One region of the Pseudomonas sp. CLCA07 genome, then DNA from elsewhere that is predicted to be linked to it. Evidence: predicted binding sites of a transcription regulator. Region 1 holds the regulator's gene; each other region holds the start of a gene.
What was found. Region 1 encodes sigma-54, which starts transcription at its own class of promoters, with help from an activator protein. Its sites were predicted from a motif close to ANTGGCATNNANNTTGCTNT; they were not measured.

Region 1 (6,912 bases):
GGCCAGCACCGGCACCACGGCTTTTTTCGTCCACCCCGCCGAAGCCAGCCACGGCGACATGGGCATGATCACGCGGGATGACATCATCCTGGCCCTGTCGAACTCCGGCTCCACCAATGAAATCCTGACCTTGCTGCCCCTGATCAAGCGCCTGGGCATTCAATTGATCAGCGTGACCGGCAACCCCGATTCCCCGCTGGCCAAGGCCGCCGAGGTCAACCTCAATGTTCACGTCGAACACGAGGCCTGCCCGCTGAACCTGGCACCCACCTCCTCCACCACGGCTGCCTTGGTGATGGGCGATGCCCTGGCCGTCGCGCTGCTGGAAGCTCGTGGCTTTACCGCTGAAGACTTCGCCTTTTCCCACCCCGGTGGCGCGCTTGGCCGACGCCTGCTGTTGAAAGTGGAGAATGTCATGCACGCCGGTCAAGATTTGCCACAGGTTCAGCGCGGTACCCTGCTTAAAGACGCATTGATGGAAATGACCCGCAAGGGCTTGGGCATGACCGTCATTCTGGAAGCTGATGGCAAACTGGCCGGGATCTTCACCGACGGTGACTTGCGTCGCACACTGGATCGCAGCATCGACATCCACAGCGCCACCATCGAACAGGTCATGACCGCTCATGGCAAGACCGCCCGCGCCGAAATGCTCGCCGCCGAGGCCCTGAAAATCATGGAAGATCACAAAATCAACGCGCTGGTCGTGGTCGACAGCGAAGACCGTCCGGTCGGCGCCCTGAACATGCACGACTTGCTGCGTGCGGGAGTAATGTAATGAACACGGACCTGCTGCAACGCGGCCAACAGATCAAACTCGCGGTGTTCGACGTCGATGGCGTGCTGACCGACGGGCGCCTGTACTTTCTCGAAGATGGCAGTGAATTCAAGACGTTCAATACGCTCGACGGCCAAGGCATCAAGATGCTGATGGCAGCGGGCGTGCAGACCGCTATCATCAGCGGCCGCAAAACCCCGGTGGTCGAACGGCGAGCGAAAAACCTCGGCATCCCCCACCTTTATCAGGGGCGCGAAGACAAACTGGTGGTGCTGGACGAGCTTCTGGCTCAACTCAACCTAAGCTATGAACAAGTTGCCTATCTCGGTGACGACTTGCCGGACCTGCCGGTGATTCGCCGCGTCGGCCTGGGCATGGCGGTAGCCAACGCCGCCAGTTTCGTCCGTGAAAACGCCCATGGCATTACCGTTGCCCGGGGTGGCGAGGGTGCCGCTCGCGAATTCTGCGAATTGATCCTGCGCGCCCAGGGCCGCCTCGATGCGGCCAACGCTGCGTACCTGTGAGCCGACTATGCTGAGCAAAAAGTTTCGTAACATCCTGCTATTCAGCTGCATCGCCGCGCTGTTCGCTGCGGTCGGCTACTGGAACATCAGCCCGGAACGCTTCCTCGACAAACCTGTGGTCAAGGTCGATGAAAGCGCGATCGACTATTACGCGACCAACGCCCACAGCGTGCAGTTCCTGCCGGACGGCAAATTGCAGTACGAAATGACGTCCGACAAGGTCGAACACCTGAAAGCGTCCGAGGTCACACTGCTGACCAATCCGGACCTGAACATGTTTCGCGGCACCGAGTTCCCCTGGCACGTCCAGAGTGAACACGGGGAAGTCAACCCGGACGGCACCCAGGTCGAGCTGATCGATTCGGTACGCATCACCCGTTTCGACGAAAAAAACCGCAGGACCCTGATTACCACCACCCGTATGACTGTGTTCCCGCAGCAGCAATATGCGCAGACCGATCAACCCGTTAGTATCGACGGCGCTGGCGGTGTATCGACAGGCATCGGAATGAAAGCGTACTTGAAAGAAAGCAGGATACACCTGCTATCTAACGTAAGAGGACAGTATGAGGCTCGTTAAAACCCTCCCTATTTTGCTCAGTCTGGGCGCAGCACTGGGAAGCGTGAGCGCCTGGGCTCTGCCGAACGATCAAGCGCAGCCTATCCGCATACAAGCCGACGACGCCCAGCTGGACGACAAGAACGGCGTTGCTACTTATACGGGCGACGTGATCATCACCCAGGGCTCGATGAAGGTTACCGGCAATAAAGTGACCATGACCCGCACCCCGACTGGCGACATTGACGTGGTGACCTCGGTGGGCAATCTGGCCTACTTCGAGCAACTGCAAACTGAAGGCGACCCCAAGCCTGTCCAGGGCTGGGGTGTGACCATCCAGTACCACGCCACGCAAAATCGCGTAGTACTGATCGACAAGGCCAAGGTTATCGACAAGGACAACAACATCACCCAAGGCGAGAAAATCGTCTACGACACCGAGAAAAAGCTTGCCAGCGCCGGTCGCGCTACCGGCAGCAAGGTGACCGAGTCGCGTCCGCGTATCGACATGGTGATCCAGCCGAAGAAGAAAACCGACGAGCAAAAGGCCCCGTAATGGCAACTCTGAAAGCTCAGCATCTGGCCAAGAGCTACAAGAGCCGCCAGGTCGTGCGTGACGTCAGCCTGTCGATTGACAGCGGTCAAATCGTCGGCCTGCTGGGTCCCAACGGCGCCGGCAAGACCACCTGCTTCTACATGATTGTCGGCCTGGTGCAGGCCGATCAGGGCCGTGTGCTGATCGACGATCTGGACGTCAGCCACCAGCCAATGCACGGTCGTGCAAAGGCCGGTATCGGCTATCTGCCGCAAGAAGCGTCGATCTTCCGCAAACTCTCGGTCGCCGACAACATCATGGCGATCCTCGAGACGCGCAAGGAACTCGACAAGGCCGGACGTCGCAAAGAGCTGGAAAGCCTGCTGCAGGAATTCCACATCAGCCACATCCGCGACAACCTCGGCATGAGCCTGTCGGGCGGTGAACGCCGCCGCGTGGAAATCGCCCGAGCATTGGCTACCAACCCGAAATTCATCCTGCTCGACGAACCCTTCGCCGGCGTGGACCCGATTTCGGTCGGCGACATCAAACAGATCATCTACCATCTCAAGGCCAAGGGCATTGGCGTGCTGATCACTGACCACAACGTCCGTGAAACCCTGGATATCTGCGAAACCGCCTACATCGTCAACGATGGCCAGCTGATCGCCGAAGGCGATGCCGCCACTATCCTGGCCAACGACCTGGTTAAAGAAGTCTATCTGGGCCATGAGTTCCGCCTGTAAGCGTTGAGGTGTCTGGCTAGTCGACTGAGCGCTTATCACAGTAAAAATCAACAGGTTTTTATTGTTACAGCGCTCTAGGCAAACACTTCAGTTTCAGGCATATAATTTGCTTATGTTTGGCGCTCCGGCGCCCTGTAGTGGATGGCGCATGTGCGCCGGCGAAATAAGGTGTTAAGCCCCTGCCATGAAACCATCGCTAGTCTTGAGAATGGGCCAGCAGCTGACGATGACACCGCAGCTGCAACAGGCCATCCGCCTGCTCCAATTGTCGACCCTGGACCTGCAACAGGAAATCCAGGAGGCCCTGGAGTCCAATCCGATGCTCGAACGCCAGGAAGAGGGCGACGACTTCGACAACGTCGACCCCTTGGCCGACAAAGCCGAGCAGCAACCCAACGCCGACATTCAGGAACCCTCCTACCAGGAAACCGCCCCCACGGTGGACAACCTCGAGGAAGGCGACTGGAACGAGCGCATTCCCAATGAACTGCCGGTCGATACCGCATGGGAAGACGTTTACCAGACCAGCGCCAGCAGCCTGCCGAGCAACGATGACGACGAATGGGATTTCACTACTCGCACATCGGCCGGCGAGAGCCTGCAAAGCCACCTGTTGTGGCAACTGAACCTGGCACCGATGTCCGACACCGATCGCCTGATCGCCGTGACTCTGATCGACTGCATCAACAATCAGGGCTATCTGGATGAAACTCTCGAGGAAATCCTCGAAGCCTTCGATCCGGAACTGGACATCGAACTGGACGAAATCGAAGCCGTCCTGCACCGCATCCAGCAATTCGAGCCGGCCGGTATCGGCGCTCGTAACCTGGGCGAATGCCTGCTGCTGCAATTGCGCCAATTGCCAGCCAATACGCCTTGGCTCGCCGAAGCCAAGCGCCTGGTCAGCGACTACATCGATCTGCTCGGCAGCCGCGACTACTCCCAGCTGATGCGCCGGATGAAGCTCAAGGAAGACGAACTGCGCCAGGTCATCGAACTGGTCCAGAGCCTCAACCCGCGCCCCGGCTCGCAGATCGAATCCAGCGAAGCCGAATACGTCGTTCCCGACGTTATCGTGCGCAAGGACAACGAACGCTGGCTGGTGGAACTGAATCAGGAATCAGTGCCACGACTGCGGGTCAACGCCCAATACGCCGGATTTGTCCGTCGCGCCGACACCAGCGCCGACAACACCTTCATGCGCAATCAGTTGCAAGAGGCCCGCTGGTTCATCAAGAGCCTGCAAAGCCGTAACGAAACACTGATGAAAGTCGCCACCCAGATCGTCGAGCATCAGCGCGGCTTCCTGGAATACGGCGACGAAGCCATGAAACCACTGGTCCTGCATGACATTGCCGAAGCCGTGGGCATGCACGAGTCGACGATTTCACGGGTGACCACGCAAAAATTCATGCATACCCCACGGGGTATTTATGAGCTGAAATACTTTTTCTCCAGCCACGTCAGCACCTCCGAAGGCGGTGAATGCTCGTCCACAGCGATCCGCGCGATCATCAAAAAGCTGGTTGCCGCGGAAAATCAGAAAAAGCCGTTGAGTGACAGCAAGATCGCTGGTTTACTGGAGGCACAAGGCATTCAGGTGGCTCGCCGCACCGTCGCCAAGTACCGCGAGTCCCTCGGGATCGCGCCTTCGAGCGAACGCAAGCGGTTGATGTAGAGCCACGCCACAGCGTTCCAGTGGTAGATCATTTGATCTACCGCTTTATGCACTGGCAACGAAGGAGAAGCTGTATGCAAGTCAACATCAGTGGACACCAACTGGAAGTGACCGAACCTCTTCGCACCTACATCGGCGAAAAACTCGAACGATTAGAGCGGCATTTCGACAAGATCACCAACGTGCAGGTCACGATGACGGTCGAGAAGCTGAAGCAGAAAATCGAAGCCACCCTGCATATTCCCGGCAATGAAGTGGTCGCAAACGCGGAACATACCGATATGTACGCGGCGATCGACGCACTGACCGACAAGCTGGATAAACAACTCAAAAAGCATAAGGAAAAGACCCAGAGCCTCCTCCAGGGTGCGACCGGTCGTTAACACTCCCAACCCATGATCCGACTTGAAAACATCCTGACCCCCGGCCGTTCCCTCGTGAACGTGCCGGGCGGCAGTAAAAAGAAAGCCCTCGAGCAAATTGCCAACCTGATCGCCCGGGAAGTGCCGGATCTGGAGATGCAAGATGTCTTCGAGGCATTGATTGCCCGTGAAAAACTCGGCTCGACCGGTTTTGGCAACGGCATCGCCATCCCCCACTGTCGCCTGAAGGGCTGCGAGTCACCCATCAGCGCCTTGATGCACCTTGACGCTCCCATTGATTTCGACGCCATCGACGGCGCCCCGGTTGACCTGCTGTTTGTACTGCTGGTCCCGCAAGCGGCTACCGATGCGCACCTGGAACTGCTCCGCCAGATCGCCAGCATGCTCGATCGCAAGGAAGTCCGTGATCGTCTTCGCAGCGCCCCGAGCAACGAAGCCTTGTATCAGGTTGTCCTGGACGAGCAAAACGGTCAGTAATCATGCGCTTGATCATCGTCAGCGGCCGCTCCGGCTCAGGTAAAAGCACCGTCCTCGATGTTCTCGAGGACAATGGCTACTACTGCATCGACAACCTGCCCGCCGGCCTGCTGCCGGAGTTGGCGGAACGCGCACTGATTCATACCGAACTGGCACAACCGCTGGTCGCCGTGTCCATTGATGCGCGTAACTTGCCGAGCCACCTTTCGCGGTTTCCCGAACTACTGGATGAAGTCCGGAGCCGGCATATCAAGTGCGATGTGCTGTACCTGGACGCCGACGTAGAAACCCTGCTCAAGCGCTTTTCCGAAACCCGCCGTCGTCACCCGCTGAGCAACGCCAACCGTTCGTTGGCCGAGGCAATCGAGGACGAAAGTAATCTGCTGGGGCCGATCGCCGATCTGGCAGATCTCAAAATCAATACCACCCACCTGAACCTGTATCAGCTGCGCGATACCATCAAGCTGCGCCTGTTGAACCAGCCGGAGGCCGGTACTGCGTTCCTGGTCGAATCATTTGGATTCAAACGTGGCATGCCGGTCGACGCAGACCTGGTGTTCGACGTGCGCTGCTTGCCCAACCCTTATTGGAAACCGGAATTGCGCGCTCAGTCCGGGCTTGATCAACCGGTGGCCGAGTACCTGGCAGCCCAACCGGACGTCGAAGAGATGTTCCAGGACATATCATCGTATTTGCTCAAGTGGCTGCCGCGCTTTGCAGCGAGCAACCGCGCTTATGTCACCATCGCCATTGGCTGCACCGGAGGACATCATCGCTCCGTCTACCTGACCGAACGTCTGGGCCAGGTTCTGCAACAATCCCTGAAGAACGTCCAGGTCCGCCACCGCGACCTCAGCTAAAGGATTCACATCGCGATGCCTGCTCTGGAAATCGAAATCATCAACAAATTGGGCCTGCATGCTCGCGCTTCTGCAAAATTCGTTGGAGTGGCGGGTCAGTATCCATGCCAGATCAGAGCCGGGCGGACGCCAGAATCGATGGTCGACGGTAAAAGCATCATGGCCATGATGATGCTCGCGGCCGGCAAGGGCACCACAATCCACCTGAGTACCGAAGGCGAGCAAGAACAGGAAGCGCTGGATGCGCTGGTGGCGTTGATCAACAACTTCTTCGACGAAGGCGAGTAAAAACTGCCCTCTGTAGCAGCTGCCGCAGGCTGCGTCAGGCTTCGCCAGCTGCTATGTATGGACTCGCCCCCACAGGGGACGGTG
Region 2 (6,912 bases), 620 kb from region 1:
TGCCATGCTGCGGCTGATCGGTGAAGGCGCGATTGCCCTGAGCATCGACATAGGTGAATACCTCGGCCGACACAGGGAAGGCGATCAAGTAGGCGATCAGCAGCCACAGCCTCATGGCTTGTGCACCCTTTGCACGGTGAACGTCACGGTGGGACTTTGCTGAAGGACGTTCTCTCCATTGATCACCTGCACCGCCAGGCTATGTTCGCCGCGGTCGACGTTCACCAGTTGCAGGATCGGCACATTGCTCGACTGCCCGTAGGGTCGGCCATCCAGCAGCAATCGCAACAGGTGCGGCGCTTGCAGGCGCGGCTTGATCAGAACGCTGACGGTGAAGGTGCCGTTATTGGCACGCAGGGCCTCACCGGTGGGCAGGCCGGTCAGCTGCAGCGCCTCATAGGCACTGTGCGGCGGCTCATTGCTGGTGCTTTCGGAAGAGGGAGCGGGAGGGGTTGGGGGTGCCACGCTATTCAGCGGCGGCAATTCAACCGGCTGGGCCGTGACGCCGTCGGGTGGTTGATTGCTGTAGGCGGTATTGCCGTCGGCGTCGGTGTATTTATAAATCTGCGCTGCGGCGGGCAGGGCGATCAGCAGCAACATCAAAAGCAAACCACGACCCATAAAATCGACCGGAAACGAAAGCGTTGGGGTGCAGCATAGGTCAGGGGCGGTGATTGACCCAAGCCGTTAACATTTGTGAATGATTTACTGATTTCTCTCAGACACCACAAACCCTGTGGGAGCGAGCCTGCTCGCGAAAGCAATTTATCATTCAACATTGATACTGACTGGCACGACGCTTTCGCGAGCAGGCTCGCTCCCACAGGGTTTTTCATCGGTCGTGGCATCGCGGGCACAAAAAAGGCCTTCCGAAGAAGGCCTCTTTTTTGTCACGCCGCGTGCCGCAGCGCTACCGGATCAGCAGCTGTAGTACAGCTCATATTCCAGTGGGTGTACGAAGGTACGTACCTTGATTTCTTCTTCGCTTTTCAGGGCGATGTAAGCGTCGATGAAGTCGTCGCTGAAAACGCCGCCTTTGGTCAGGAACGCACGACCTTTGTCCAGCTCTTCCAGGGCTTCTTTCAGGCTGCCGCAAACTTGTGGGATCTCTTTCGCCTCTTCAGGCGGCAGGTCGTACAGGTTTTTGTCAGCTGCGTCGCCAGGGTGGATCTTGTTCTGGATGCCGTCCAGGCCAGCCATCAACAGTGCAGCGAAGCCCAGGTACGGGTTAGCTGCTGGATCCGGGAAGCGAGCTTCGATACGGCGAGCGCGAGGGCTGGACACGTAAGGAATACGGATCGAAGCGGAACGGTTGCGAGCCGAGTAGGCCAGCATTACTGGAGCTTCGAAACCTGGGACCAGACGCTTGTAGGAGTTGGTCGACGGGTTGGTGAAGCCGTTCAGGGCCTTACCGTGCTTGATGATGCCGCCGATGAAGTACAGAGCGGTGTCGGACAGGCCGGCATAGCCTTCGCCAGCGAAGGTGTTCTTGCCATCTTTGGCGATGGACAGGTGAACGTGCATACCCGAACCGTTGTCGCCGTACAGAGGCTTAGGCATGAAGGTCGCGGTGCGGCCGTAAGCGACAGCAACGTTGTGTACGCAGTACTTCAGGGTCTGAACTTCGTCAGCCTTGGCGACCAGGGTGTTGAACTTCACACCGATTTCGTTCTGGCCGGCAGTCGCCACTTCGTGGTGGTGAACTTCGATTACCAGGCCCATTTCTTCCATGGCGTTGCACATGGAGGTACGGATTTCGTGGTCGTGGTCAAACGGTGGAACCGGGAAGTAACCGCCTTTGATACCTGGACGGTGGCCATGGTTGCCGCCTTCGATGTCCTGGTCGGACATCCAGGAACCTTGTTCGGAGAAGATTTTGAACATCGAGCCGGAGATGTCGGACTTGAACTTCACCTGATCGAAGATGAAGAACTCAGGCTCTGGACCTACGAATACGGTGTCGCCGATACCGGTCGACTTCAGGTATTCCTCGGCGCGGTGGGCGATGGCGCGTGGGTCACGGTCATAGCCTTGCATGGTCGAAGGGTCGATCACGTTGCAGACCAGAATCAGCGTTGGGTCTTCGGTGAACGGATCGAGAACGGCAGTGCTGTCGTCCGGCAGCAGGATCATGTCGGAGGCTTCGATGCCTTTCCAGCCAGCGATGGAGGAGCCGTCGAACATTTTGCCTTCTTCGAAGAAAGCGTCATCCAGCGCGTCGCGAGCCGGCATGGTCACGTGGTGCTGAGTGCCTTTGGTGTCCGTGAAGCGCAGATCAATCCATTTGACGTCATGATCTTTGATGAGTTGAACCGACTTCGACATAGTGTCCTCCGGGTGGCTTCGGGCTTAGTAGTGGATGCCCTTAGAATGTGGGTGATGCCGGCGCGAATACTCTGCCAAGGCAACCTGCCTCACAAGGGAGCAAATTGCATGCCAGTGCCCCACCATGGGTTTTTTGCCCCAATTTCACGCTTATAAAGGAACAAAGGGTCTTTAGGTGGTAAATCTCGCCCTACAATGTAGCGTTAAAATCTGGAAATGACCTGTTTTGGTGCGCGAAAAACCTTCTGCACATTAACTGGTTAAACCTTGAGCAATTTCCGCTATAATCCGCGCCCCCCTTTTTCGGCTGGCCCAGCGCGCGCTGTTTTCATGAAACTAATCGTAAAAGTCTTCCCCGAGATCACCATCAAGAGCCGCCCGGTACGGATGCGTTTCATCCGCCAATTGGCTAAAAACATCCGCACCGTGCTCCGCGACCTGGACCCGGCCGTGGTGGTGAACGGTGTGTGGGACAATCTCGAGCTGGAAACCCGCGTCAGCGAGCCGAAAGCCCTGAAGGAGATGACCGAGCGCCTGAGCTGCATGCCGGGCATTGCGCATTTCCTGCAGGTCGATGAGTACCTGTTGGGCGATTTCGACGACATCGTCGCCAAGTGCAAGCAGCACTTCGGTGATTCACTGGCCGGGAAGATCTTCTCGGTGCGCTGCAAGCGCGCCGGCAAGCACGAATTCAGCTCGATGGATGTCGAAAAATACGTCGGCAGCCAACTGCGTCGTCAATGTGGCGCCGCCGGAATCTCGCTCAAAGAGCCGGAAATCGAAGTTCGCATCGAAATTCGCGACAAACGGTTGTTCGTGATCCACAGCCAGCACAACAGCATCGGTGGATATCCGCTGGGTGCCCTGGAACAGACGCTTGTGCTGATGTCCGGCGGCTTCGATTCCACCGTGGCGGCGTACCAGATCATGCGCCGTGGCCTGATGAGCCATTTCTGCTTCTTCAATTTGGGCGGAAGGGCCCATGAACTGGGCGTCATGGAAGTCGCGCACTTCATCTGGAAGAAGTACGGAAGCTCCCAGCGCGTGTTATTTGTCAGTGTGCCGTTCGAGGAAGTACTGGGAGAAATTCTCGGGAAAGTCGATAACAGTCATATGGGCGTAGTTTTGAAGCGTATGATGTTGCGCGCTGCTTCCCGTATTGCTGATCGGCTGGACATTGAAGCGCTGGTCACCGGTGAAGCGATTTCCCAGGTGTCGAGCCAGACGTTGCCGAACCTGTCCGTGATCGACTGCGTGACCGACAAGCTGGTCTTGCGTCCGCTGATCGCCAGTCACAAGCAGGACATCATCGACCTGGCCAACGAAATCGGTACTGCCGACTTCGCCAAGCATATGCCGGAATACTGCGGGGTCATCTCGGTGAACCCCAAGACCCACGCCAAGCGTCCACGCGTGGAGTACGAAGAACAACAGTTCGACATGGCAGTACTTGAGCGTGCGCTCGAGAACGCCAAAATGGTGCCGATCGATCGCGTGATCGACGAATTGGGCCAGGATTTGCAGATCGAAGAAGTCAGCGAGGCGCTGGCTGGTCAGATCGTCATCGACATCCGTCATCCGGATGCCGCTGAAGATGACCCGCTGGGCCTCGTTGGCATTGAGGTACAAACGATGCCGTTTTATGCATTGAACGCTCGTTTCAAGGAACTGGACCCTACTCGCCAGTACCTGCTGTATTGCGACAAAGGCGTGATGAGTCGCCTGCATGCCCACCATTTGCTCAGTGAGGGGCATGCCAATGTGCGCGTTTATCGACCGAGCTAAGAGCCCGGGGCTGTATGCCTGTGGCCTGCGTCACCGGCCCCCCGACTCTGCCGTCAAGCTGTAACGGCAAGGCCTGACTCTACTGTAAATCGCTGCCAAGACTTGTCAGCACACCGAATCCTCTGATCGAGATACACAAGTGATCGAAAATCTACGCAACATCGCCATCATTGCTCACGTTGACCATGGTAAAACCACCCTGGTAGACAAACTCTTGCGTCAATCCGGCACCCTGGAGCGCAACGAGCTCAACGACGAGCGCGTGATGGACTCCAACGACCAGGAGAAAGAGCGCGGTATTACCATTCTGGCGAAAAACACCGCCATCAACTGGAACGGCCACCACATCAACATCGTGGACACCCCGGGCCACGCCGACTTCGGCGGCGAAGTTGAACGCGTAATGTCGATGGTTGACTCCGTTCTGCTGCTGGTTGACGCTCAAGACGGCCCTATGCCGCAAACCCGTTTCGTGACCAAGAAGGCTTTCGAAGCCGGCCTGCGTCCAATCGTGGTCATCAACAAGGTTGACCGTCCAGGCGCGCGTCCGGACTGGGTTCTGGACCAGATCTTCGACCTGTTCGACAACCTCGGTGCTACCGAAGAACAGCTGGACTTCAAAGTCGTCTACGCCTCGGCCCTGAACGGCATTGCCGGTCTGGAACACACCGACATGGCTGAAGACATGACCCCGCTGTACCAGGCGATCATTGACCACGTACCGGCTCCAAAAGTTGACCGTGACGGTCCGTTCCAGATGCAAATCTCGGCACTGGACTACAACAGCTTCCTGGGTGTTATCGGCGTTGGCCGTATCGCCCGTGGTCGCGTCAAGCCGAACACTCAAGTTGTGGCTATCGACGCTGACGGCAAGCGCCGTAACGGTCGTATCCTGAAGCTGATGGGTCACCACGGTCTGCACCGTATCGACGTTGAAGAAGCAGCTGCTGGCGACATCGTCTGCATCAGCGGCTTCGACCAGCTGTTCATCTCCGACACTCTGTGCGACCCACTGAACGTCGAAGCGATGAAGCCGCTGACCGTTGACGAACCAACCGTTTCCATGACCTTCCAGGTAAACGACTCGCCGTTCTGCGGTCGTGAAGGCAAGTTCGTCACCAGCCGTAACATCAAAGAGCGTCTGGACAAAGAACTGCTCTACAACGTTGCTCTGCGCGTTGAAGAAGGCGACAGCGCCGACAAGTTCAAAGTCTCCGGCCGTGGTGAGCTGCACCTCTCGGTACTGATCGAAACCATGCGTCGCGAAGGCTTCGAAATGGGTGTTGGTCGTCCGGAAGTGATCATCCGCATGGTTGACGGCGTGAAGCACGAACCGTACGAAAACGTGACCATCGACCTGCCAGAAGAATCGCAAGGTTCGATCATGGAGCAGATCGGTATCCGTAAGGGCGACCTGACCAACATGGTTCCGGATGGCAAGGGCCGTGTGCGCCTTGAGTACAACATCCCGGCTCGTGGCCTGATCGGTTTCCGTAACGAGTTCCTGACCCTGACCTCCGGTGCAGGCATCCTGACCTCGATCTTCGACCGTTACGACGTGATGAAGTCCGGCGACATGTCCGGCCGTCAGAACGGCGTGCTGGTTTCGGTTGCTACCGGTAAGGCTCTGACTTACTCGCTGGAAACCCTGCAAGCTCGCGGCAAACTGTTCCTGGGTCACGGTGAAGACGTGTACGAAGGTCAAATCGTCGGCATCAACAGCCGCGACAACGACCTGGGCGTTAACCCAACCAAAGGCAAGAAGCTCGACAACATGCGTGCTTCGGGTAAAGACGAAACCATCGCTCTGGTTCCGCCTATCCGCTTCACTCTGGAGCAGGCTCTGGAATTCGTTCAAGAAGACGAATTGTGCGAAGTCACTCCTAAGTCCATCCGTCTTCGCAAGAAGATCCTGGGCGAAAGCGAGCGTACCCGCGCTGCGAAGAAGTCCGGTAACTAAGTTCTTTAGTTAGCTGACAAAAAAACGCCCCCGACCGCAAGGTCGGGGGCGTTTTTGTTTGTCTGGCTGTAGCAACTCGTTCGTCTTTGTAGCAGCTGTCGAGCCCCAGCGAGGCTGCGTCCGACTGCGCAGCAGTCGTTAAACCATGCGCCTCGGTGAGTCATGTGCACCGCATTTACAGAGTTTACGACTGCTGCGCAGTCGGACGCAGCCTCGCTGGGGCTCGACAGCTGCTACGGAGGATAGATGGGGGGTCAGAACTTCTCGAGCGGCCGGCGGCTGGCGCTGGTCTCGCGCGCCACTTCCTTTGGCTTGTACGCGCAATACCCCGGCCGTGGCCCGATTTTCGGGTGATTACGGCAGGTATCCGGGCGCTTTTCATAAATAGTGCACAGACGGCTCTTACGATCCAGATAGAGACAATCGTTGTTGCTCATGCGCTGAAGGGTGAAGATCTCGGTCTTCTGGCTATAGCGCTCGACGATCCCTTCCTTCTGCAGGCGCTTGGCGATGTTTTTCGCTGGCTCGCCGCGCTCGAACTCGTCGACGATGCCGATACGGATCAGATCCTTGATCTTGACCTCGACCGGCAGCGTGCAGCAGCTGGATATGCAGGAACCGCACATCGGCGCAGAGTACTTGGCCCAGGTATCGAGGCGATCGATCTCAGCGGCAGCGATCAGGTTGGGCTTCATCATCGGTTGTTACCAGCACGTGTATCAGGGCGCGCGATCATACCGGGACTGGTGGATTTTTGAACAACCTTTCGCCAGATTTTTTCTGTACCACCTCAATAGCACCGTTAATCCGGCACGGCCCCTGCATTGATTCAGGCACACGAC
Region 3 (6,912 bases), 2.0 Mb from region 1:
AATGCGCGCAGGGCCGCACGATCCAGTTGTCCGTCGGCTTGCAGCACACCAGGGCCGAAGTGTTCGGCGATGGCGGCCAGCGCCGGGCGACCCGGTTCCACCACCCAGCGCGCCGCGTGATCGGCGTCCACGACGTGGATGCCCAGGTCGATGAAGTGTTGGGCGGCCGCGCTTTTGCCGCTGCCGATGCCGCCGGTCAGACCTAGAATCCAGGGTTTTTCCACAGGGGTATTCATTTCAAACCGACAAACTGCCAATAGGAGTCGGTTATTTGACCACCCCAGAGCAAGGCAATCCAGCCGGCAATCGCCAGATAGGGGCCGAAGGGGATTGGCGATGAGGTTTTTGCGTTGCGCAGACGCAACAAAATCACCCCGAGAATGGCGCCCACGAGCGATGACAGCAGGATCGTCAGCGGCAGAATTTGCCAGCCACCCCACGCCCCGAGCATGGCCAGTAACTTGAAATCACCGTGGCCGATACCGTCTTTTCCGGTGAGCAGCTTGAACAACCAGAAAACCGACCACAACGCCATGTAGCCGGCCACCGCCCCCCACAGCGCTTCATGCAATGACACGAAGACCCCGAAGCTGTTGACGATCAACCCCAGCCATAACAGCGGCAGTACCAGCACATCCGGCAGCAGTTGGTGCTCGGCGTCAATCAGGCTCATCGCCAGCAAGCCCCAGGTCAGGACCAACACCGTGCAGGCCTGCCACCCGAAACCGAAATGCCAGGCGATAAACGCCGAGAGCAGACCACAAGCCAGTTCGGTCAGCGGATAGCGCTTGCCGATAGGTGCGGCGCAGTTCGAGCATCGTCCCCGTAAAAACAGATAACTGAGCACCGGGATGTTTTCCCATGCGCGAATTCGATGGTCGCACTGCGGGCAATGGGAGTGGGGCAGCATCAAGTTGTAGGTCGGGCCGGGCGCTTCGGGTGGTACACCCAGAACATCATGGGCTTGCAGCCGCCATTCGCGATCGAGCATTTTCGGCAGGCGCCAGATCACCACATTGAGAAAGCTGCCCACGACCAGGCCCACCACTAATGCGAGGGTCACGAAGAACGCTGGGTAAACAGTTAGAATTTCATTCAAAGGCATGTCAGATCGCTGAGCCGAGTTGGAAGATGGGCAAGTACATCGCAACCACCAGGCCCCCGACGATAACACCCAGCACGACCATGATGAATGGCTCCATCAGGCTGGTGAGGTTATCGACCATGTTGTCCACTTCGTCTTCGTAGAAGCCCGCGACCTTGTCGAGCATGGCATCCAGTGCGCCGGACTCTTCACCAATGGCCGTCATTTGAATCGCCATGTTGGGGAATACGCCGCAAGTGCGCATGGAAAAATTCAGCTGCATGCCGGTCGACACGTCCTGCTTGATGCGCAGGACCGCACGCTTGAACACGATGTTGCCGGTCGCACCGGCCACGGACTCCAATGCTTCGACCAATGGCACGCCGGCGGCAAAGGTAGTCGACAGCGTTCGGGCGTAGCGGGCCACGGCAGACTTGTACATCAGCGTGCCGATCAGGGGCAGTTTCAACAGCCAGGTGTCCAGCCAGTCGCGAAAGCCCGGGGATTTCTTGAAAGCGTGGCGCACGCCGAAAATCGCCGCGATCAGCACACCGAGCATCACCCACCACCAGTGCTGCATGAACGCCGACAGGCCGATGACCATCACCGTGAAGGCAGGCAGTTCGGCACCAAAACCTTTGAACACCGACTCGAACTGCGGCACCACCTTGACCAGTAGAATCCCCGTGACAATGATCGCGACAAACACCACGGCCAATGGGTAGGTCATGGCTTTTTTGATTTTTGCCTTCAGGCTTTCGCTCTTTTCCTTATAGGTCGCCACCCGTTCCAGCAAAGTATCGAGGGCGCCGGCCTGTTCACCGGCATCCACCAGGTTGCAGTAGAGCTCATCGAAATACTGCGGCTTTTTGCGCAGGGACGCGGCGAAGCTGTTACCCGCCGCGACTTCCTGTTTCAACTCGTCCACCAGTTTGCGCATGGCCGGGTTATCGAAGCCTTCGCCGATAATGTCGAATGACTGCAACAGCGGCACGCCGGCTTTCATCATGGTCGCCATCTGCCGGGTGAACAGGGCGATGTCCTGAGTCTTGATGCGTTTGCCGACGTTGAAAATCGACGCGGATTTCTTGCGCACCTTGCCGGGGGTGATGCCTTGCTTGCGCAGTTGGGCCTTGATCAACGCCGGGTTCTGGCCGCTCAACTCACCGATCATCTTGGTGCCTTTCCTGTCTGTGCCTTCCCAGGCGTAGACATTTGTTTTTGCTGCTTTGACCGACATGTTCAGTCCTTGGTGACCCGATTGATTTCTTCATGGCTTATAGCCTAGTCAAGGCGCTGAGCCAAACCAGCGGCCTTGAGGTGACAAAAAGTGTCAGATAGTGCGGTTCCTGGGGGTAGGAACGGTCTTTGATTCGACTCGCCGCCCCGCCAACAGGGGCTGTGGCGCTTGGCATGGGCTGTGCTGATGCTCTTTCAGATCATGAGCTTTCGACTCATGCATGGAGCTTGTCTATGAAGACTCAGAAAGGTTTTACCCTGATCGAACTGCTGATCGTGGTGGCGATCATCGGGATTCTGGCGACGTTTGCGTTGCCGATGTATTCCAAATATCAGGCCAGGGCGAAGGTGACGGCGGGGCTGGCCGAGATTTCCGCAATGAAAGTGCCATATGAAGATGCGATCAACCAAGGCATTGCGCCAACGGTAGACAACGTGGCGCCGGCGGGTAATGCCAAGACCAGCAATTGCACCGTCGCGGTCACCGGCGCTGTGGCCACAGGCGATGGCACCATCACCTGCACGATCTTGAATGCCCCAGGGCCAGTGCTGAGCAAGACCATTACGTTGAAGCGTGATGCAGTCAATGGCTGGTCGTGTATCAGTTCTGCTGACCAAGATTACTTGCCTAAAGCCTGCACCAGTTCCGCCTCGTAAACGCTGACATCCAACACGGCCCCGCTGCTTCGGTTGCGGGGCTTTTTTTTGTTTGTCGAATGCCTCGCTACTGCAAAAAAAGCAAAAAATTCAGGGTGTTAGGAACTTTGTGAAAACCCGCAAGTTGCATGCAGGGTTTTGCCTGGTCATGCATTTTGCATGATTCCGAAAATTCACAATATTTATAACATGTTGATTTATAACGATTTTGTTGTTGTCTCAAAGTTGGCACAGTGTTCGCACTCTACCCAGTAACCCTGCTGCGAAGACAACCAGCAGACTTTCTAGAAAAACAGGAGTTACACGTATGAAGAAGTTCGCTATCGCTGCCGCTACTGCTACCGCGCTGACCCTGACTCTGGCCAACGCTGCATTCGCACAGACCACCACCACTCAAGCCCCGCTGACACTGGCTGCGGGTGAAGTTGCCAAGGTCGAGGAAGCTACTTCCGATACCTGGATCACGACCAAAGTTAAAAGCGACCTGCTGACCGAAAAAGGCATTCCTGGCACCGACATCAAAGTCGAAACCAACAAAGGTGTAGTGTCGCTGTCGTCCACGGTTGCAGTGACTGACGCTCAGAAAGACACCGCTGTGGCGATCACCAAGAAAATCAAAGGCGTCAAAGCGGTCTCCGCTGACGGCCTGAAAGCCGAGTAAGGCAAGACTTCTCGCCTGGACCGGGGGAAGGTGTGGCTGACGGGCTGAGTAATACGGCTGCCACTTCTTAGGAGTTCATGCGAACGGCCATAAGGATGTGGCCATTACAGGCCCCCGACATTCGTGTCGGGGGCCTGTTCTATTTGGGCTGCACAAAACAATTGTGGCCACTCAAGGTTGTGGTGAGCTCAATGGCTAATCAGCAAGCTTGTGAGCATCACTCGGCATCCAGATGCAACGGCGTCACCACCCGACCGTCACTTTGCGCTTCGCCAAGGTTGGCGTCGATGAAGTACACGCGGTCGTCGGCCAGCTGACCTTTGTCCACCAGATAGTCCTTGATGCTGCCGGCGCGCTCCTGCCCTAATTGACGCAACAGCACGTCGCTGGTGCTCCAGAACTTGATCACGTCGGCACGCATTTTGGTGGTGCGTTCTTCCTTGCCCAGGTCCTTCCATTCGGCCGGCGGTTGAATCTTCAGGCGCGTTCGGTAGATGCCTTCCAGCAGCGGGCCTTTCTCGTTTTCCGGGACCACCAGCAATGAAGCCTGGGCCGGGACTTTGTCACCGCGACGCTGGAGCATTTTGTAGTAGTTGTATTGGTATTCCCGTTCCAGGCGTTGCTCGGCAATCAACGGGCCGTCACTGCTGGCGGCGGCCGTACCTTCGATTTCAAGGCGCAGGGCCGGACGTTCCTTCAAGGCTTGGGACAGTTTGACCAACGCCCCTTCCGCTTCCTGGCTCAAATCGCTTGAGCCCGGTGCGAACGAAACGGTGCCCAAGTCCTCGGAACCGCCGCCACTGACCAGTCCGCCAATCATTTTGAACGGCGCAGCGGCGGCTTTGACGATCAGGTTGCGCAGGGTTTGCCAGATAATCGGCATGACGCTGAACTGCGGATTATTGAGGTCGCCAGTGACAGGCAATTCGATGGAAATCTTGCCATCTACGTCTTTGAGCAAGGCAATTGCCAGCTTCAACGGCAGGCTCACGGCATCCGGGCTGTCGACTTTTTCACCCAACTGCAGTTGCTCGACCACCACTTTGTTTTCGGCCTTGAGCTGGCCTTTGATGATCAGGTAATGCAAGTCGAGGTTGAGCCGACCCTTACGGATGCGATACCCGGCAAACTTGCCGGAGTAAGGCGTGAGCGTGGTCAGTTCCACACGTTTGAAACTGGTGGCGATGTCGAGGCTGGCCATCGGGTCGAACGGATTGACCGCGCCCTTGATGGTCACCGGTGCATAACGGTCGACCTTGCCTTTGATATCCACGCTGGCCGGTTTTGCCTGACGGCTGTCGATGGTGCCGATCTGCCCGTTGAGCTGTTGCACGGCAGTGGCGAAGTTCGGTGTCAGGCTGAAGTCGGCGAAGTTGGCCGAGCCGTCATTGATGGCGATACCGCCGATGTGAATGCCCAGTGGTTTGTCGTTGCTGGCCGGTTTGGCAGCGGTGGTTTTGGCGCCCGTGTCGGGCGGTTGCGGGATCAACAGGTCATCGATGTTGGTGGTTCGATCCTCATTGATCATGAAGCGCGTATAGGGCTGGAACAGGTTGACCTTGTCGATCGACAGGCTATCACCGTGCTGATAGTTCAGGCCTTCGAGCACCAACTGCTGCCACTTGAGGAAGTCGCGGGTTTTAAGGGTGTCGAGGGTGTGCAATTGATCGACTTGAACCCGGCCGGTGACGCTGAATGCCAGCGGTTCAGTGCTGTTCAGATCGACCGCCAGATCACTGCCGAGCATGCCGCTACGCAGTTCCAGGCGGATGAATGGGGTGATGTAGGACTGGGCGACACGCAGGTCGATGTCTTTGGTCTGCACCTTCAGCTTGGCGCTGATCGGGGCGAGATTGACCACGCCGTCGGCCAAAACCTTGCCTTGTTTGCCCACGCCAGTGTCGAGCTTGAGATTAAAAGGCGAACCGTTAAGGCTGTCGAAGTTCTGCAGGTCCAGATTCAACGGGCCGACTTCCAGCGCCACAGCGGGTTGCGCCTTGCGGTCGGCCAGGTGCACCTGGGAATCGCGCAGCTGCACGTCTTTGAGCAGCACTTGCCACGGTTTGCCCGGTGGCGTCGGTTCAGGTTTGGGTGAGTCGGCTGCCGCTGGCGTACTGGCGGGTTCAGCCTTGGCCTTGGCGGCGGGTTTGGACGGCTGGCTGGCGAACAGTTTTTGCCAGTCGAGTTGCCCGTCGGCTTCGAGGGCGGCCCAGGTTTCCAGCTTGTGGCTGCGAATCTTGCCGACCACCACGAGTTGCTTGGCCAGGTCTACCGTGGTTTCGCTGATGTCCAGTCGTTCAAGCTTCGCCAACGGCCGTCCGTCCGGGGCCTTGATCGCGAAAGGCGCGACGCTGACAGCGACATTGCTCAGCAGCAGTTGGGTTTCTTTGGACAGATTGAGCTTGTAGTCGGTACTGAGGCTCATGATGCCCCTTTCGAGGTCCAAGGGCACTGCGTCGCGCACATAGGGCCAGAAGGCTTTCATCTTGCCTTCGGTGATTTTCAGCTTACCTTCGGAGGCGAGCGGGATCAGGCTGAAGTTGCCGGTCCAGTCTACCTGTCCGCCGTTGGGGCCGATGGCCACCAAGGTCATGTCGGCGCTGTCGTCGGGCAGGGTGCTGAGGTTTTTCAGCTCGAAGTCGAGTTTGTCGTAGAGGAACTCGATAGGTTCGCTTGGCCGGGCATCTTCAAAGTGCACGGCGCCGCCGGTCAATTCGATCCGCTCGATGCGCAGCGGAAACGGCTTGGCATCCGGGTCGGCGGGGGTGGGTTCGCTCGCTGGCAGTTTGAATAGCCCAAGCAGATTGAGCTTGCCGTCCTTGCTGAAGAGGATTTCAGTCTTAGGCTTGACCAGTTCGATCTCGGACAAATGCACGGCCTTGGTCCAGAGACTGTCCACTTGCAGGTTGGCGTACAGGCGTTCGAAGCCGATCTGCTCCTTGCCCGGCTCGCCGATGACCAGGCCCCAAAGGGTGACTTCCAGGCTGAACGGGTTGAGTTCGATCCGCTGAAGGTGGGCGGGCACCGTGGCGTAGTTGGCCAATTGTTGGTTGGCAACCCGCAACGCGATACCCGGTAAAATCAGAAACCCCAGCAAGCTGTAGAGGGCCAGAGCAGTCAACAAGGCGCCGATAGCGCGAATCAATCCTTTGGTCATGTGTGGCTTCATCTGTCTGGATCGGAGTGCCTTGGAGTATGGCATGCGATTGCAGTTCCGAAGTGCCCACGCTTTGCAGGATTTATCTGAATTTTTGGGTGATTGTCAGAGCTG

Region 2: a site for sigma-54 is predicted at 2,422-2,441, ahead of glnA (type I glutamate--ammonia ligase). Genes of this name have one in related genera too.
Region 3: a site for sigma-54 is predicted at 2,492-2,511, ahead of ACWGZX_RS09865 (pilin). Genes of this name have one in related genera too.

Annotation. Positions count from the first base shown of each region.
Region 1 is NZ_CM132131.1:4,102,363-4,109,274, reverse strand. Features, by position in the region: gene ACWGZX_RS18810 (KpsF/GutQ family sugar-phosphate isomerase) at 1-778, shown strand, start outside; gene ACWGZX_RS18805 (KdsC family phosphatase) at 778-1,302, shown strand; gene lptC (LPS export ABC transporter periplasmic protein LptC) at 1,310-1,882, shown strand; gene lptA (lipopolysaccharide transport periplasmic protein LptA) at 1,869-2,417, shown strand; gene lptB (LPS export ABC transporter ATP-binding protein) at 2,417-3,142, shown strand; gene ACWGZX_RS18785 (RNA polymerase factor sigma-54) at 3,327-4,820, shown strand; gene hpf (ribosome hibernation-promoting factor, HPF/YfiA family) at 4,895-5,203, shown strand; gene ptsN (PTS IIA-like nitrogen regulatory protein PtsN) at 5,216-5,680, shown strand; gene rapZ (RNase adapter RapZ) at 5,683-6,540, shown strand; gene ACWGZX_RS18765 (HPr family phosphocarrier protein) at 6,556-6,828, shown strand.
Region 2 is NZ_CM132131.1:3,484,181-3,491,092, forward strand. Features, by position in the region: gene ACWGZX_RS16155 (DUF4124 domain-containing protein) at 1-115, opposite strand, end outside; gene ACWGZX_RS16160 (DUF4124 domain-containing protein) at 112-621, opposite strand; gene glnA (type I glutamate--ammonia ligase) at 919-2,325, opposite strand; gene thiI (tRNA uracil 4-sulfurtransferase ThiI) at 2,656-4,110, shown strand; gene typA (translational GTPase TypA) at 4,250-6,070, shown strand; gene ACWGZX_RS16180 (YkgJ family cysteine cluster protein) at 6,325-6,765, opposite strand.
Region 3 is NZ_CM132131.1:2,149,396-2,156,307, reverse strand. Features, by position in the region: gene coaE (dephospho-CoA kinase) at 1-236, opposite strand, end outside; gene ACWGZX_RS09875 (prepilin peptidase) at 233-1,105, opposite strand; gene ACWGZX_RS09870 (type II secretion system F family protein) at 1,107-2,324, opposite strand; gene ACWGZX_RS09865 (pilin) at 2,558-2,980, shown strand; gene ACWGZX_RS09860 (BON domain-containing protein) at 3,288-3,641, shown strand; gene ACWGZX_RS09855 (DUF748 domain-containing protein) at 3,859-6,843, opposite strand; gene ACWGZX_RS09850 (class I SAM-dependent rRNA methyltransferase) at 6,904-6,912, opposite strand, start outside.